3 regions of the Rhodoferax sp. GT1R46 genome follow, and region 2 is predicted to be linked to each of the others. Evidence: predicted binding sites of a transcription regulator. Region 2 holds the regulator's gene; each other region holds the start of a gene.

Region 1 (5,367 bases), on a different contig from region 2:
AAACCCGCACTGCTATTCAACCGCCCATTTCTACCTTTCGGGCAGTCACTTGCAAGCCTATTGCGTCGCCTCGTCTTCAATGGCAACGAGCGCACCATAAAGGCGCAGAAATGGCGCTCGTTGAAAACGATATCCTTGTGAATCAATCCGTTGCCCACGCCGAACTCATCGCCGCCTTCCGCAGAGCTAAGGCAGAAGCCGCTCACAAATTAGGCTTGATAAAGACGCTGGCAAAAAAGGGGCCGAGGACCACTCAAACCGCCATCGAAATTGCTGCCAAGGCAGAGAAGCGCAGGGATTCGTACGCGAAGAAACTGAAAGTCGTGGGGTTAGACCTCACGGCTTGAGCGGGGCGAAGGCCCGTGCTGCCACCCTCCTTATTTCACTGCCACCCGACTAGCCTGCAAGCGCACGATGTCATGCGTCAACCGAATATGCGCTTCCAGCGCCAGGGCTGCGCGGGCCTCCTGGCGGTCTACCGCGGCACGGAAGATGGCTTCGTGTTCCTTGTGCACATCGCGGCCGCTGGCGTGGGCGGCGGTCAGACGGAAGTTGATGTTGCGGTAGCGCTCGGCGTGACGGTACAGGATGGACAGCAGGTATTTGCTCCACGTCGAGTTGAAGCCGGCAATCAACGCCTCGTGGAAGGCCTTGTTGCGCCGCTCCCAGCGTACGGAACCGGTCTCGGCCAGGTTCCGCTCGGTGGTGCACAGCAGTTCGTAACTTTGTACCAGTGAAGCTTCCCACTCTGCGTCGCCGTGGCGTATGGACTGGCGCAGGGCTTCGGTCTCCAGCATCACGCGGGTGTTGGTCACGTCTTCCAGATCGGCCATGGAAATGGGTGCGACACGAAATCCGCGTTGGCCTTCGGACGTGACCAGCGCATCGGACACCAGCAGCGACAAAGCCTCACGCAGGGTGCCGGAACCGACTTCGTATTGGTCCTTCAGGTGCTCTACGCGCAGGCGCTCGCCAGGGGCGAGTTTGCCGCAGACCACGTCGTGGCGAAGGCTAAGATACGCGCGCTCGACCAGCGTGCGCGGCACCACGGCATCGGGGTCTGACTCGGTGGCCGGGTTGTGTTGAATGGTTGACATGGAGTTGATCCCGCTCTGTGCGTTTTTGGTTTAGGGCGCCGCGGCGCCGCGTTGTTGGCGTTGCTTTTGACGGTAGGCCATTTGCGGGCGGGTCAGGCCCAAGAGGCGTGCCGCTTCCGAGAGGTTGCCGCGGGCGCGCGCCATGGCGTGGTCCAGCACGCGCGCCTCCACTTCGTCCAGCGTGCTGCCGCTGTCCAGAATGCGGCTACTCAGGTCGTCGTCCTGCGCGCTGGGCAATGGGGCGAGATGGCCATGCGCATCCAGGCTGGTTTGGGCTGCGTCCGGCTGGTTGGGGAAAAGGTGCTCCACTTCGACCATGCCCGACTGGCTTGCAAGAATGACGCCACGCTCCACCAGGTTTTCCAGTTCGCGCACATTGCCTGGCCAGTCGTGTTGCAGCAGCGCCTGTAGCGCGCGCTCTTCAAAGCCCAGCACGCGCTTGCTGTGCAGCACGCAAAAGCGCGCCAGCATGCCCTGGGCCAGCAGCTCAATGTCGGTCTTGCGCTCGCGCAAGGGCGGAATGCAGATGGGGTAGACATTCAGGCGGTACATCAGGTCGCGCCGGAAGCGCCCGGCCGCCACGGCCTTTTCCAGGTCCACATTGGTGGCGGCCACCAGGCGCACGTTGACCTTGCGCGTCTTCTCGCCACCCACGCGCTCGATCTCGCCCTCCTGCAGCACGCGCAGCAGTTTGGCCTGCGCCGCCATCGGCAGTTCGCCCACTTCGTCGAGCAGCAGGGTGCCGCCATCGGCGCGCTCAAAGCGGCCGGCGCGCGCTGCATGGGCGCCGGTATAGGCCCCCTTCTCGACGCCAAACAGCTCGGCCTCGATCAGCTCGGCCGGCAGGGCGGCGCAGTTCACCGCCACAAAGGGTTTATCTGCGCGGCTGGAGAGCTCATGCAGGGCACGCGCAAAGCGTTCCTTGCCAACGCCGGTCTCGCCGGTGAGCAGCACGGTGGCCTGGGTGGCGGCCACTTTTTGCATCAGCGTGTAGGCCTTGCGAAAGGCGCTGGAGTTGCCGATGAGCTGGCCGCCCTGGGTGGCGGGCTCCAGGGTGGACTTCAGGGCCTCGACCTGCGATTGCAGGGCCTCCATCTTCTCCATCAGTGAGTCGTCGGTGAAGTACACACGATGTGCCTCGCCATCCGGCCACTCCTCGATCGGGCGACCGATGATCTGGCAATGGTCGGCACCACAGGCGGCGCATTGCGTCTCCTTGAACAGGATCAGCCGCCCCATGAAGGCACTGGTGTAGCCGCTGGCATATCCCATCAGCGTCCAGCAGGCCGGGTCTTCCACCACGCCGAACTTCTGCCGGTGCGCATAGGCCTCCCAGGAATGGTCCCAGCGGAACTCGCCAAAGAACTGGCCCGCTGGAATGTCAAAGGCAAGTTTGACCGGGGTGACCCGCGCCGCGCCTTCGAGCATGTGCAGTTGCGGCCCCACCATAAAGCTGTCCTGCAAGGCCTCGCCCGGCCGCGTCTTCTTGGCGTACTCGGCATCCGACAGGCCCGAGGCATACCCCATGCGCGTCAGGATGCGCCGCGCATGTTCGGGGCCGACGGAGGTGATCAGATCCTGGCGCAGGGCGGCCAGGGCGTTGGTGTGCATCAACACCATGCGCCGGTCTCCGAGCCAGATGGCTCCGCTGTCAGTCTCGAAGCGCAGCAGGCGGCGCAGGTCGCTGTCCGGGGGGTATTTCAGGCTCATGGGTGCTTTGTCTCGCGGTAAGGCTTGAATGCCATTTTCTCGATATTTTTAGTTTCCATGACCCAGGTCACCGAACGGCCGGCGCGACTTTTGAAAATTGATCATTTGGTGAATTTTAGCCGTTTCGCCTGAATCAAATGCAGTATTTCAAAGGCGAATGGGTGGACTATTGGCTAAGGGTTAGCCCTAGTTCATGCCAAATTCCGATGCCTGTGGCGCGTTGTCGGGTCCTATTTCTAGGGGTTATCCCTAGAAATATCGAGATTTTGGCGGGTGTGGCCGTTTTTGGCAGGGTCCTTGCAAAGTCATGAGGCACCTACCCGCCAAACCATGCCCAAGACCTTGACCCTACCCCAAGCACCGACTACCCCGGACGAACGCATCTGCGATGTGTCCGCCAAGTTCGTGCGCATCAAGCAGGTCCGTGCCGACGGCCTGGTGTGTTTCGAGTTCGCCATTGGCTGGCCCGAGTTGTTTGTTGACCTGATGTTGCCCCGCGCTGCCTTTGACGATTTCTGCCTGCGTCAAAAAGTGCTGCTGTTGAACGATTGAATCCCCGCGCCCCTCACTCCCACAAAGGATTGTTCCCATGTCTGTAGATCTGCATACCCGTGAAATCAAGCCCCTGCGCAATACCTTTGCGCACACCGCGCACTACGTGGGCAACGACAAGCCCGCCTCGCGCTACCAGGAGGCCACCCTGGGTACGCAGCCCACGGCCAACTTCCACTACCGCCCGACCTGGGATCCGGAACACGAGATCTTTGATGCGTCCCGCTCCGCCATCAAGCTGGCCGACTGGAACTGCCTGCGCGACCCGCGCCAGTATTACTACGCCACCTGGACCATGGCCCGCGCCCGCCAGCAGGACGCCATTGAAGCCAGCTACGAATTCGTGGAATCACGCAAGCTGGTCTCCAAGATGCCCGACGCCGTGCGCGCCAAGGTCTGCCAGGTGCTGATGCCGCTGCGCCATGTGGCCTGGGGCGGCAATATGAACAACAGCTCGATCGGCGCCTACGGTTACGGCACGCCGTTTACCGCTCCCGCCATGTTCCATGCCATGGACCAGCTGGGTGCTGCCCAGTTCATTACTCGCCTGGGGCTGGCGCTGGATGAGCCCGGTGTGCTGCAGGCTGGCAAGAACGATTGGCTCAACGACGCCCGCTGGCAGCCGCTGCGCCACTACGTGGAAGACACGCTGGTGCTGTCGGACCCGTTTGAACTCTTCATCGCCCAGAACTTTGCGCTGGACGGCCAGCTGTATCCGCTTATGTTCGGCAGCTTTGTCGATGACCACATCGTGCCCCAGGGCGGTACCGCCGTGGCCATGCTCACCGCCTTCATGCCCGAGTGGCATAGCGACAGCGCGCGCTGGATCGACGCCGTGCTCAAGGTCGCCACCGCCGAATCCGCCGACAACAAGCAATTGATTGCCGGTTGGGTACAGGCCTGGGCCGACCGTGCGCAAACCGCACTCGCACCGCTGGCCGAACTCGCACTGGGCGCTGCAGGCGCACAAGCCCTGCTGGAAGCCCGCGCTGCGCTGGACCTGCGCGGCAAAAAGGCCGGCCTGTCCGCCTGAGCCTCACTACACAACACCAAGGAGACAAGCCCCATGTCGAATGTATTTATCGCCTTCCAGGACAACGAAGACGCGCGTCCCATCATCGACGCCATCCTGGCCGACAACTCAGAAGCCGAAGCCACCTATCCCACCGGCCTGGTCAAGATCATTGCGCCCAACAGCTTGGTGATCAAACGCGAAAGCATTGAAGAGCTGATCGGCCGCTCCTTCAATCTGCAACAGATCCACGTCAACCTGGTCACCCTCTCGGGCCACATCGACGAAGACGACGACCAGTTCTCGCTGAGCTGGACCCACTGAACCCCGAACCCCATTAGGAGACAAAAAATGGATACCCGCGTCATCAAGAAGAAGCTCGGTCTGAAAGACCGCTACGCCGCCATGACCCGCGACCTCGCCTGGGACACCACCTACCAGCCGATGGAAAAGGTCTTCCCCTACGACAAGTACGAAGGCATCAAGATCCACGACTGGGACAAGTGGGAAGACCCCTTCCGCCTGACCATGGACGCCTATTGGAAGTACCAGGGCGAAAAAGAGAAAAAGCTCTACGCCGTGATCGAGGCCTTTGCCCAGAACAACGGCCAGCTCGGCGTGACGGACGCGCGCTACATCAACGCGCTCAAGCTGTTCCTCACCGGCGTGACGCCGCTGGAGTACTACGCCTACCGCGGCTTTGCGCACGCCGGTCGCCAGTTCACCGGCGCCGGTGCCCGCGTGGCATGCCAGATGCAGTCGATTGACGAACTGCGACACTACCAGACCGAAACCCACGCCCTGAGCCACTACAACAAGTACTTCAACGGCCTGCACAGTCCGCAGCACATGTTCGACCGGGTCTGGTACCTGTCGGTGCCCAAGTCCTTCTTTGAAGATGCCTACACCGGTGGCCCCTTCGAGTTCCTCACGGCCGTGAGCTTCTCTTTTGAATACGTGCTGACCAATCTGCTGTTCGTGCCCTTTATGTCGGGC
Region 2 (5,367 bases):
CGGGACTCTTTCAGGCGCATCTTGCTGGGCAATTTGAGGTCGGGCGTGAGGATCCAGCCGGTCCAGCCCGAGAAGTTTTTCTTCCAGTGCGTGGCCAGCTGGCTGAAGAATTCGCCGCCGTCTTCGGTATGCGCCTGCTCGCGCGCACCCGCACCAGCAATACCGCCGACTTCAATCCGTTCGCCGTAGGGCGGGTTGAGCAGCATCACCCCAGGCAACTCGGTTGGTGGCATGCGCTGCAGCGCATCGCCACCGCGAAACTCGATGACGTCGGCCACGCCGGCACGCTCGGCATTGCGCTGGGCAAAATCGACCATACGGTGCGACACATCGCTGCCGTAAATCAAGGCGCTTTGACCTGCAGCCGGCTTGACGACTGCGTCAGCCGCTTCTGATTTGATAGCAGACCAGACGTGTGCCTGAAACGGCAAATATTTCTCGAAGGCAAAGTGGCGCAGCGAACCGGGGGCGATGTTGCAGGCAATCTGCGCGGCCTCAATGGCAATGGTGCCGCTGCCACAGCAGGGGTCATACAGCGGCAGCAAGTCGCCATCGCCATCAGCCCAGCCACTGGCGGCAATCATGGCCGCGGCCAGGGTTTCTTTCAACGGCGCCTCGCCCTTGTCTTCGCGCCAGCCGCGCTTGAACAGGGGTTCGCCCGAGGTGTCGATGTAGAGCGAACAGGTTTCGGTGGTCAGGTGGGCGTAGATGCGCACGTCAGGCCACTGGGTATTGACATCGGGGCGCACGCCGTGGGCCTTGTCGCGAAAGCGGTCGCACACCGCATCCTTGATTTTGAGCGCGGCAAAATTCAGGCTGGTGAGCGGGCTGTGCTGCGCCGTCACTTCGACCTTGATGCTTTGTTTGGGTGTGAACCAGACCTCCCACGCCACATCGGCCGCCGCCCGGTACAGGTCCTGTTCGCTGCGGTAGTCGGTGTACGACAACTGCACCAGCACGCGCTGCGCCAGGCGGCTGTGCAAATTGAGCCGCATGGCGTCGCGCCAGGAGGCGCGGGCCATCACGCCGCCACGGCGCGTGAGCAGGTCCTCACCCTTCAAACCCGTGAGGTCGTGCACCTCGGTGGCCAGAAAATCCTCCACGCCCGCGGCGCAGGGGAGAAAAATTTGGAGTTGGTTCATAGGTCTTTTCTCAGCGACGCGGGCGCAATCTTGAGCCCTTCGCGGTATTTGGCTACAGTGCGGCGGGCGCAATCAATTCCCTGCTCTTTGAGCATCTCGGAAATCTGGTTGTCGCTCAGGGGCTTTTTCAGGTTCTCGGCACTGATGAATTGTTTGATGAGGGCGCGCACCGCCGTGCTGGAGGCATTGCCACCCGATTCGGTGCCCAGCCCCGAGCCAAAGAAATACTTCAGCTCGAATGTGCCAAACGGCGTGGCCATGTATTTGGCGGTGGTGACCCGGCTGATGGTGGATTCGTGCAGGCCCAGCTCATCGGCAATTTCACGCAAAACGAGGGGGCGCATGGCCAGTTCGCCGTGGGTGAAGAAGCTCTTTTGCCGCTCCACGATGGCCGTGCTCACGCGCAGGATGGTGTCAAAGCGTTGCTGGATGTTCTTGATGAACCAGCGTGCCTCCTGCAGGCGCTGCTGCAAGCCGGCGTAGCTGGCGGCGTCTTTGCCACCCCGGTGGTTGCGCAACACATTGGCATAAATATCGTGCACCCGCAGCTTGGGCATCACCTCGGGGTTGAGCATGACGCGAAACTTGGGCGTCATGCCCGGGCTGGTCTTCGCCACCGGCAGCACCAGCACGTCGGGCACCACAATATTGCGCTCCACATCCACAAAACGCCGCCCCGGCTTAGGCTCCAGCCGGCTAATCAGGGCAATCGCGTCACGCGTCTGCGCATCGGTGCCGCCGCAGCGCTGCATCAGGGTTTTGACGTCCCGGCGGGCGAGCAAGGTCATGGGCTGCTCACAGATGCCCAGGGCCACCGCCAGTACGGCCCGGCGTTCCGGCGACTCCGATTCCGCTTTGGCCAACGCCATGAGCGCGCGCAACTGCAGACGCAGGCATTCACCCAGGTCGCGTGCGCCCACGCCTACGGGCTCCAGGCTGTGAAGCAGGCCCAGTGCCACGGTGAAGTGGTGCACCAGGTTTTCGACCTGCTCTTCATCGTCCCCGGCCAGCCCGCGGGCCAGCTCTTCCAGTGGCTCTTCCAGGTAGCCATCGTCATTCAGGGACTCGATCAGAAAGCGCAGCGCGCCGCGGTCTTCTTCGCTCAGGCGCAGCCGCAATGCCTGGCGATGCAGGTGCGATTGCAGGGACTCCTGTGAGCGCGCCAGCTCGGTGGCATCCACGTCTTCGCCATCACCCAGGTTGTTCGCTTTGGCCTTGGCGTCGGTGCCCCATTCGCCATCGTCGGGTACCAGCTCGGTCGTGCCGTCGCCATCCCAACTGGGCTCATCGTCCGAAGACAGCGGCGTCGCTTCATCGTCTTTTGTGCTGCTAGCCCCCGTGGAATCTGCGTACTCAGCTATCGAATTAGGAGCATGCTCCATCTCGCGCTCCCCTTCGCTCACGGGCGTGTCGGCCTGGGGCAGACCGAAATCCTCACGCGGGGCCTCGTCCTGGGTTAACTCCAGAAACGGGTTCTCGTCGAGCATCTGCTCCACTTCCTGGCTGAGTTCCAATGTGGAGAGTTGCAACAAGCGGATGGACTGCTGCAACTGGGGCGTGAGCGCCAGATGCTGGGAAACGCGCAGTGAAAGACCGGGTTTCATTGCGCTGGCCTACATTTTGAAGTGTTCGCCGAGATACACGCGACGCACATCGGCGTTGTTCACGATCTCGGTCGGGGTGCCTTGGGCCAGCACCACACCTTCGCTGATGATGTAGGCGTGGTCGCAAATACCCAGGGTCTCGCGCACGTTGTGGTCGGTAATCAGAACCCCGATGTTGCGGGATTTCAGGAAATTGATGATGCGCTGGATTTCGATCACGGCAATCGGGTCAATACCGGCAAAGGGCTCATCCAGAAGAATGAAACGCGGACGTGTCGCCAGTGCGCGGGCAATTTCCACCCGGCGGCGTTCACCACCCGACAGGGCCAGCGCTGGCGAATCACGCAGGTGCTCCACCCGCAGGTCTTGCAGCAGGGCGGTCAGGCGCAGCTCAATCTCGGGGCTCTTGAGCGGCTTGCCTGCGTCATCGAGCTGCAACTCCAGCACGGCGCGCACGTTGTCTTCGACATTGAGTTTGCGAAAAATAGAGGCCTCTTGCGGCAGGTAACCCAGGCCCAGGCGCGCGCGGCGGTGGATGGGCATGTGCTCAATGCTTTGTCCGTCAATGGTGATTTCGCCCGCGCTGGCGCGCAGCAGGCCCACAATCATGTAAAACGACGTCGTCTTGCCCGCCCCATTGGGGCCCAGCAAACCCACCACTTCGCCGGTGCGCACGGTCAGGGAAACATCCTTGACCACCTGGCGCTTGCCGTACGACTTCTGCAGGTGCCGTGCTTCAAGCCGGCCAATGGCGGTGTCCGGCCCGGTGTCAGGGGTGCTTTCTGCGAATGGCTCCAGTAGCGCGGTCACTTGGGCGCGCCCCCCAGGGTGGTGGTGGAGCGCAGCGGGGGAATCGGCGTGGCCGGAGTGGGGGCCGCGGCGGCCCCCTCGGGTTTGGGTATCAGCATGGCGCGCACACGGCCGCTGGGCGCTGCACCGGCGGCCTTGCTGGCAGAACCATCCACAGTGAACATATCGGTGAGGTTTTCATAAACAATCAGGCCACCGGTGATTTCGTCACCCACCGTGGTGCCACGCAGGCGGCGTAGCAGGGCTTTCTTGATGAATTTGACCGTGTCTGCGCGGCTGTCGTACTCAATGGATTCGCCCTCGCCTTCAATGTATTCCTCCAGCGCCTCCCGCTTTTGACGGAAAAAGGCCAGCTTGTCGGCCGTGCCCGTCACCACGCCAAACTGGTAGCCCTCAGGGTCTTGGCGCACTTCAAGCCGGGCGCCCCGAATCACGATGGTTCCTTTGGTCAGGACGACATTCCCCGTAAACAGGCTGACCTGCTTCACGTCGTCGTACCGCAGCGCGTCCGCCTCAATGTTCATGGGCTTGCTGCGGTCCGCTTTTTCGGCCCACGACGAGGGCGCAAACCCGATACAGGTCGCCAGCAAAAACAGGAATAAATAGATGTTTTTCATAAAGGCACGAAACTTGCTCGAAAAGAGCTGTTGCCATTGTACTGAGAGCATGGCACGAATTGCGAGGCCGTCACGCTAATCTCACCCGTTGTGGCGGCGTTACGCAATAATTGCGTCGAAATGGCTCCAAACGCGTTTTTCAGGCTCGTCCGGCACCGTGCGCTTGTGATGCTGCTCTGCTGGCTGTGCAGTGCGGCAGTGCAGGCTCGCGAAGTGCGGGTGGGCGTCTATGCCAATGAGCCCAAGATTTCTCTGGGCGCCGATGGCCAGCCCTCCGGGATTTTTGGTGATTTGCTGCGCGAGATAGCCCGGGATGAAGACTGGACGCTCGTGCCGGTCGTGTGCGAATGGCAAGCCTGCCTTGAAGCGACGCAGGCGGGCCGCATTGATCTGATGCCCGATGTGGCTTTCAGCGAGCAGCGCGCCCAGCTATTCGATTTTCACAAGACACCGGCACTGCACAGCTGGTCTCAGCTATACCAGCGCAAGGGAACGGACATCCGGTCGCTTCTGGACCTGCAAAACTTGCGGGTTGCCGTTCTGCAAGGGTCCGTTCAGCAAGAGCACCTGGCCAGCCTGCTGGCCAGCTTTGGGGTTGCTGCGCAATGGGTGCCTGTTGGCAGCCTGCCCGACGGCTTCGCCAAAGTCGCATCGGGACAAGCAGACGCCGTGGTCGCCAACCACCAGTTCGGCGAGCTCCAGGCGCCGCGCTACTAGCTGGTGGAGACACCCATCATGTTCCAGCCCAGCCGCTTGTTTTACGCTGCGGGCAAAGGCCGCAATGCGGACCTGCTGGCTTCTATCGACCAGCATTTGCAGAGCTGGCGCGACAAGCCGGGGTCGGCATATTTCGACGTGTTGGCACGCTGGGGTGGCGAGCCGCCCCGCACGCTGGTCCCTGCCGCCTTGTGGTGGACCCTGTCGGCCGTAGGCGGATTACTGATGTTCGCAGTGGGATTTGTATTGCTTTTGCGCCGCCGGGTCGCTGAAAAAACCCGCGGACTGCGGGAGAGTGAAGACCGACTCGCCACCATCCTCAATAGCGTCGAGTCCCATATCTACATCAAAGACCCGGACCTGCGCTACACCTACGCCAACAGCAGGATGTACGAAGCCACCAACCGCTCCGAGGCGGATGTCGTGGGCCATGGAGATGCCGACCTGTTTGATGCCGCCACCGCAGAACAACTGCGC
Region 3 (5,367 bases), on a different contig from region 2:
CACCTCAAAGCCCGAGACGCTGCGCAAAATGGCGCTCCAGTGGTAGAAGTCGTACTCCTGGTCTTTCCCGTTGGCCGTGCCAAAAAAGTCGCTTTGAACCGCGTGAAACTTCACATCGACCAGGCGAGCCGTGTTGTCGGCCCGCTCCAGGAAAGTGCCCAGGCGCATGAAGTGCAGTGCCTCGTCCATCAGCATGGTGCCTACGGTGACACCCCGTGAGAGATGCGAGCGAAACTTGACCCATTCAAAAAACTGCGCAGGGTCCTGCTCGAACTCGCCGGACTTGACCATGCGTTTGACTTCCAGCCAGGTCTGATTCTGGGTCTCCCACACCTCGGTCGTCAGCGTGCCGCGCACGGCGCGGGCGTTCTCTCGGGCAGCGCCCAGACACGACAGAATGGACGACGGATTGCTCTCGTCCTTGACCATGAAGTCCATCACATCGCGGGCTTCAATGGCACCAAAACGCTCGGTGTAAGTGGGCAACAGTTCGCTGATGCTCAGCAAACCTTGCCATCCCACTTGTGCCACCGCATCGGACTGGGGCAGCAGCGCGGTCTGGTAATTGACATCCAGCATCCGAGCGGTGTTTTCCGCGCGCTCGGTGTACCGGGACATCCAGAAGAGGTGATCGGCAGTGCGTGACAGCATGAATAGTCTCCTTCAGGATTGGGATTGCGTTGAAGTGGCAGCAAGAGCGATCGGGGCCACTGGGGCCACAGGCACTGCGTCGTCTTCAAGAATCCAGGTATCTTTGGTGCCGCCACCTTGTGAGGAATTCACCACCAACGAGCCGTCTTTCAGCGCCACACGGGTCAGGCCGCCCGGAACCATTTGCACCGTCTTGCCGCTGAGCACATAGGGGCGCAAATCGATATGGCGCGGTGCGATGCCGCTCTCCACAAACGTGGGGCAGGTTGACAGGCTGAGGGTTGGCTGGGCGATATAGCCGGCGGGGTTGGCCAGAATGGCTTTGCGGAAATCTTCAATCTCGGCGGTGGTGGAGGCCGGGCCCACCAGCATGCCGTAGCCACCCGCACCATGCACCTCTTTCACCACCAGGTCTTTCAGGTTGGCCAGGGTGTAGGCCAGGTCATCCTTGTTGCGGCACATGTAGGTGGGCACGTTGTTGAGGATGGGTTTTTCGCCCAGGTAGAACTCAATCATCTTGGGAACATAGGGGTAAATGGACTTGTCGTCCGCCACCCCGGTTCCCACGCCATTGCAGATGGTCACATGGCCTGCGCGGTAGGCGTTGAGCAGGCCGGCACAGCCCAGGGTAGATGTGGGCCGGAACGCAGTGGGGTCCAGAAAATCGTCGTCCACCCGGCGGTAAATCACATCCACACGCTTGGGGCCGCGCGTGGTGCGCATGTAGACAAAGTTGTCTTTGACGAAAAGGTCTTGCCCTTCCACCAGCTCCACGCCCATTTGCTGCGCCAAAAACGCGTGCTCAAAGTAGGCGCTGTTGTACATGCCGGGGGTGAGTACCACCACGGTGGGCTCAGCCGCAGTGGCCGGACTGCTGGCGCGCAGGGTCTCCAGCAACAAGTCGGGGTAGTGGGCGATGGGCGCCACGCGGTGCGCATTGAACAACCCGGGGAAAAGCCGCATCATCATTTTGCGGTCTTCCAGCATGTAGCTCACGCCGCTGGGCACGCGCAGGTTGTCTTCCAGCACGTAGTACTCGCCCTCCCCCTTGTCATTGGGGGCGCGCACGATGTCGATGCCCGAGATTTGCGAGTAGATGTTGTTGGGCACATCCACGCCCATCATCTCGGGGCGGAACTGGGCGTTTTGCTCAATCTGCTCTCGCGGAATGATGCCGGCCTTGAGGATTTCCTGATCGTGGTACACGTCATGAATGAAACGATTCAGTGCGGTGACCCGCTGCACCAGGCCTTTTTCCATGGTGGCCCACTCGTGCGCCGGGATGATGCGGGGAATCAGATCAAATGGAATCAGGCGTTCGGTGCCCGCGCCGTCTTCGTCTTTCTCGCCGTACACGGCAAAGGTGATGCCGACGCGGCGGAAGATCATCTCGGCTTCTTCGCGCCGCTTGGCCATCATGTCGCCGGGCTGGCGCGCCAGCCATTCGTCGTAAATCTTGTAGTGATCCCGAACCTGCTTGCCATGCGTAAAAAACGCGTACGGCAGGCTGGTGTACATCTCGTCAAATTTCCGCATACATCACCCTTTTGAAACTCTGCGGGACTGGCTGCTGCACAGCTCGGCCCCAGGTTGTTATTGACTTAGCAAGGTTCGCGCCACACCACGCAAATGACCACGGCACCAATAAGGCAACGGCACAGCACCACTATGGCACACGATGATGCCAGTACCGCTGCGCCTGAATCCGGGCGCACGCACTGTTTTGAGGCTTTTGAGGCTGCCACGACTGCCAGGTAAACGCACCACAATGAGGCGAATCCACCACCGCAATATTGCGCTCCAGGTAGCGCGCCAACACGGATGGCGCCGGGTGTCCAAAACGATTGCGGTAGCCCGACTGCACCACGGCCCGCTGCGGTGCCACGGCATCCAGAAAAGCGGCACTGCTGGACGTCTTGCTGCCGTGGTGCGGCACCAGCAATACGTTGGCTTTCAACGGCGCACCCGACGCCACCAGCCGCGCCTCTTGCGCCTGCTCAATATCGCCCACCAGCAAGGCCACCTGACCGGCCGCAGAAATACGCAGCACGCACGACATGGCGTTGGATTTGGCCCCCGCGTCATAGTCAGCGGCTTGTGGATGCAGCACCTCGAAGGCCACGCCATCCCACTCCCAGCGCTGCCCTGCCACACAGCGCTCGGCCGGACGCAGGGTCTGCAAGGCGTTGTCGGCCTCAATGGAACTGAGCAACACGGCCTGCGGCTGCATGGCCAGCACAGCGGACGCGCCGCCGACGTGATCCATATCCCGGTGGCTGAGCACCACCGTGTCCAGTCGGGTGTGCAGCGCCTGCAACAGCGGCACCAGCACGCGGTGGCCTGCATCACTCTCCAGACTGAAACGGGGGCCAGCGTCGTACAAAAGCGCATGGTGGGCGGTGCGCACCAGCACGGCGTTGCCCTGGCCGATATCCGCCGCCAGCAACTCAAACTGCCCGGGTGGTGGCAGCGGTGCTTGCCACAGCACAACCGGCAATAACAAAGGCAGGCCCAACACCCGCAGGGTCCAGGGCAGAGGCGCCACCAGCAACACGCCGCCCAGCACACCCGCCACGCCGGCCCATAGCGGCGGCATGGCCACGGAGATGGCAGCCCAGGGCCAGCTTGCGAGCCACTGCAAAACCCCCATCAACCAGCCGATGGCCCCAGCCGCCACATCCCACAGCACCGGTACCAGCACGCCCAGCATGGCCAGGGGCGTAACCACCAGCGTGATCCACGGTATGGCCAATGCGTTGGCCACCAGCCCCACGACCGACACCTGGCCGAACAACAACAGGGTCAATGGCGTCAGCGCCACCGTGATGACCCATTGCTCACGCAGGTTGGAGAGAATGTGACTCTTTAAGCCTTTTGTGCCTCTAGCCCCCGTGGCTACTGCGCTAGCCGCTCCTGAATCCGTAGCAAACAGCACGCCAACGGCGACAAAACTGAGCCAGAAACCCGGCTGCAGCAGGGCCCACGGGTCGCTGGCCACCACCACGGCGCAGGCCAGCATCCAGACGTGAGGCCAGGGCCAGCGCGCGCCCGACAGCCGCAGCACGGCCACCGTGGCCAGCATCAGGCAGGTGCGCTGCGCGGGCACGCCCCACCCCGAAAACACGGAATAGGCCGTGGCCAGCAAAACGCCGCCCAGCAAGGCTGCGCTGGGTGCCGGCAGCGCCAGGCACAAACGCCCGGAGCGCCGCCACAACCAGCCAATGGCCAAGGCCGCACCCCAGGCGAACATCGTGATGTGGAGGCCTGAAATGGAGACCAGATGTGCGACACCGGTGGCTCGGAACACATCCCAGTCGATGCGGTCGATGGCATTCTGGTCGCCCACTACCAAGGCCGCGATCATGCCGGCAAAGGGCCGCTGTGCCACGCGCGCAAAAATCCGGTCCCGCACCGTCTGGCGCGCCAGCGCAACCGGGTGGCGCCAGGTTTGCGCCAGCCGCACCGGCACCGGGTCCTTGGCGGTTGCCCGCACGTAGCCCGTGGCTTGCACGCCCTGCTCCCACAACCACAACTCGTAATCAAATCCATGGGGATTGCGGCTGCCGTGCGGCGCCTTGAAGCGCAGCGTCATTTGCCAGCGCTCACCCGCTTGGAGGTCGTCGGGCAACCGGTTCAGCCCCAGCAAGGCTTCGCCGGTTGCATAGGCACCGCCATACCAGCCCACATCCATCCGTGGCGGCACGCGCTGGGTTTGCCCATCCAACTGCGCCGACTCCACCTCCAGCCGGAACCGCAAACCCGCTTCATTGCGCTGCGGCAGGGTCGCCACCACGCCGGTCACCAGCAGGTCACTGCCCTCCAGCGCGGGGGCCAGCGCGTCGCTCTCGTAAAACGACGCACGCAAGCCCGTCACCCCGAAACCCAGCAGCGCAAACACCACCAACGCCATTCCAAGGCGTGCGGCGATTGCTATTTTTTTAGTAGCTATCAGCGCATAGAGCACGGGGGCTAGAAGCACAAATGATGCATAAACCAGCCAGGGTGACAGCTGCGATTGCTGCAACTGCATCGCGGTACCCGCCACAAAACCCAGCAAGGCCGGGAACAAAATCCGGGCCAATCCTGAGGGAAGGTAAGAAACAGCGTGCACTGAACCCATGCTAACCCGTCACCACGCCCCATTGACTCAGCAAAAACCCATGGCGCGGGAATTGCTTGTTACGATTCAAACCATGCGGCACCCGCCAGCTATTGAAATTTATTGAGCCCAACCGAGACAACCCATGTCCATTCATGCTGCGCTGAACCACGTTACCCACTACACCTACGACCGGCTGGTCAACCTGGGCCCCCAGGTGGTACGGCTGCGCCCCGCGCCGCATTGCCGCAGCCACATCATTTCGTACTCACTCAAGGTCGAGCCCGCCGCTGGACACTTCATCAACTGGCAGCAAGACCCGTTTGCCAACTACCAGGGCCGCCTCGTCTTCCCCAACAAGACCAAAGAATTCAAGGTCACTGTGGATCTGGTCGTGGAGATGGCGGTCTACAACCCATTCGACTTCTTTCTGGAGCCCTCGGCTGAAGAGTTTCCTTTTCAATACGCACCCCTGCTGCAGGAAGAGCTGTTGCCCTACCTGCTGGCCGATGCCCGCACGCCGCTGGTCGAGGCCTATCTGGCCAGAATCAACTACACCAAGCGCCGCACCATCGACTTTCTGGTGGACATCAACCAGATGCTCCACAACGACATCA

What was found. Region 2 encodes sigma-54, which starts transcription at its own class of promoters, with help from an activator protein. Its sites were predicted from a motif close to TGGCANGNAANCTGCTTT; they were not measured.
Region 1: AC097W_RS00995 (phenol hydroxylase subunit) is a predicted target of sigma-54. The motif match lies at 3,094-3,111, and genes of this name have one in related genera.
Region 3: AC097W_RS03250 (circularly permuted type 2 ATP-grasp protein) is a predicted target of sigma-54. The motif match lies at 2,253-2,270, and genes of this name have one in related genera.

Annotation. Positions count from the first base shown of each region.
Region 1 is NZ_JBWMBC010000001.1:198,934-204,300, reverse strand. It holds gene AC097W_RS01010 (hypothetical protein) at 111-347, shown strand; gene AC097W_RS01005 (GntR family transcriptional regulator) at 378-1,097, opposite strand; gene AC097W_RS01000 (sigma 54-interacting transcriptional regulator) at 1,128-2,807, opposite strand; gene AC097W_RS00995 (phenol hydroxylase subunit) at 3,138-3,359, shown strand; gene AC097W_RS00990 (ferritin family protein) at 3,397-4,392, shown strand; gene AC097W_RS00985 (MmoB/DmpM family protein) at 4,426-4,695, shown strand; gene AC097W_RS00980 (aromatic/alkene/methane monooxygenase hydroxylase/oxygenase subunit alpha) at 4,723-5,367, shown strand, end outside.
Region 2 is NZ_JBWMBC010000002.1:93,990-99,356, forward strand. It holds gene AC097W_RS05825 (THUMP domain-containing class I SAM-dependent RNA methyltransferase) at 1-1,142, opposite strand, end outside; gene rpoN (RNA polymerase factor sigma-54) at 1,139-2,746, opposite strand; gene lptB (LPS export ABC transporter ATP-binding protein) at 2,756-3,544, opposite strand; gene lptA (lipopolysaccharide transport periplasmic protein LptA) at 3,553-4,173, opposite strand; gene AC097W_RS05845 (transporter substrate-binding domain-containing protein) at 4,342-4,890, shown strand; gene AC097W_RS05850 (putative bifunctional diguanylate cyclase/phosphodiesterase) at 4,909-5,367, shown strand, end outside.
Region 3 is NZ_JBWMBC010000001.1:683,066-688,432, reverse strand. It holds gene AC097W_RS03255 (alpha-E domain-containing protein) at 1-651, opposite strand, end outside; gene AC097W_RS03250 (circularly permuted type 2 ATP-grasp protein) at 664-2,187, opposite strand; gene AC097W_RS03245 (DNA internalization-related competence protein ComEC/Rec2) at 2,318-4,681, opposite strand; gene AC097W_RS03240 (transglutaminase family protein) at 4,896-5,367, shown strand, end outside.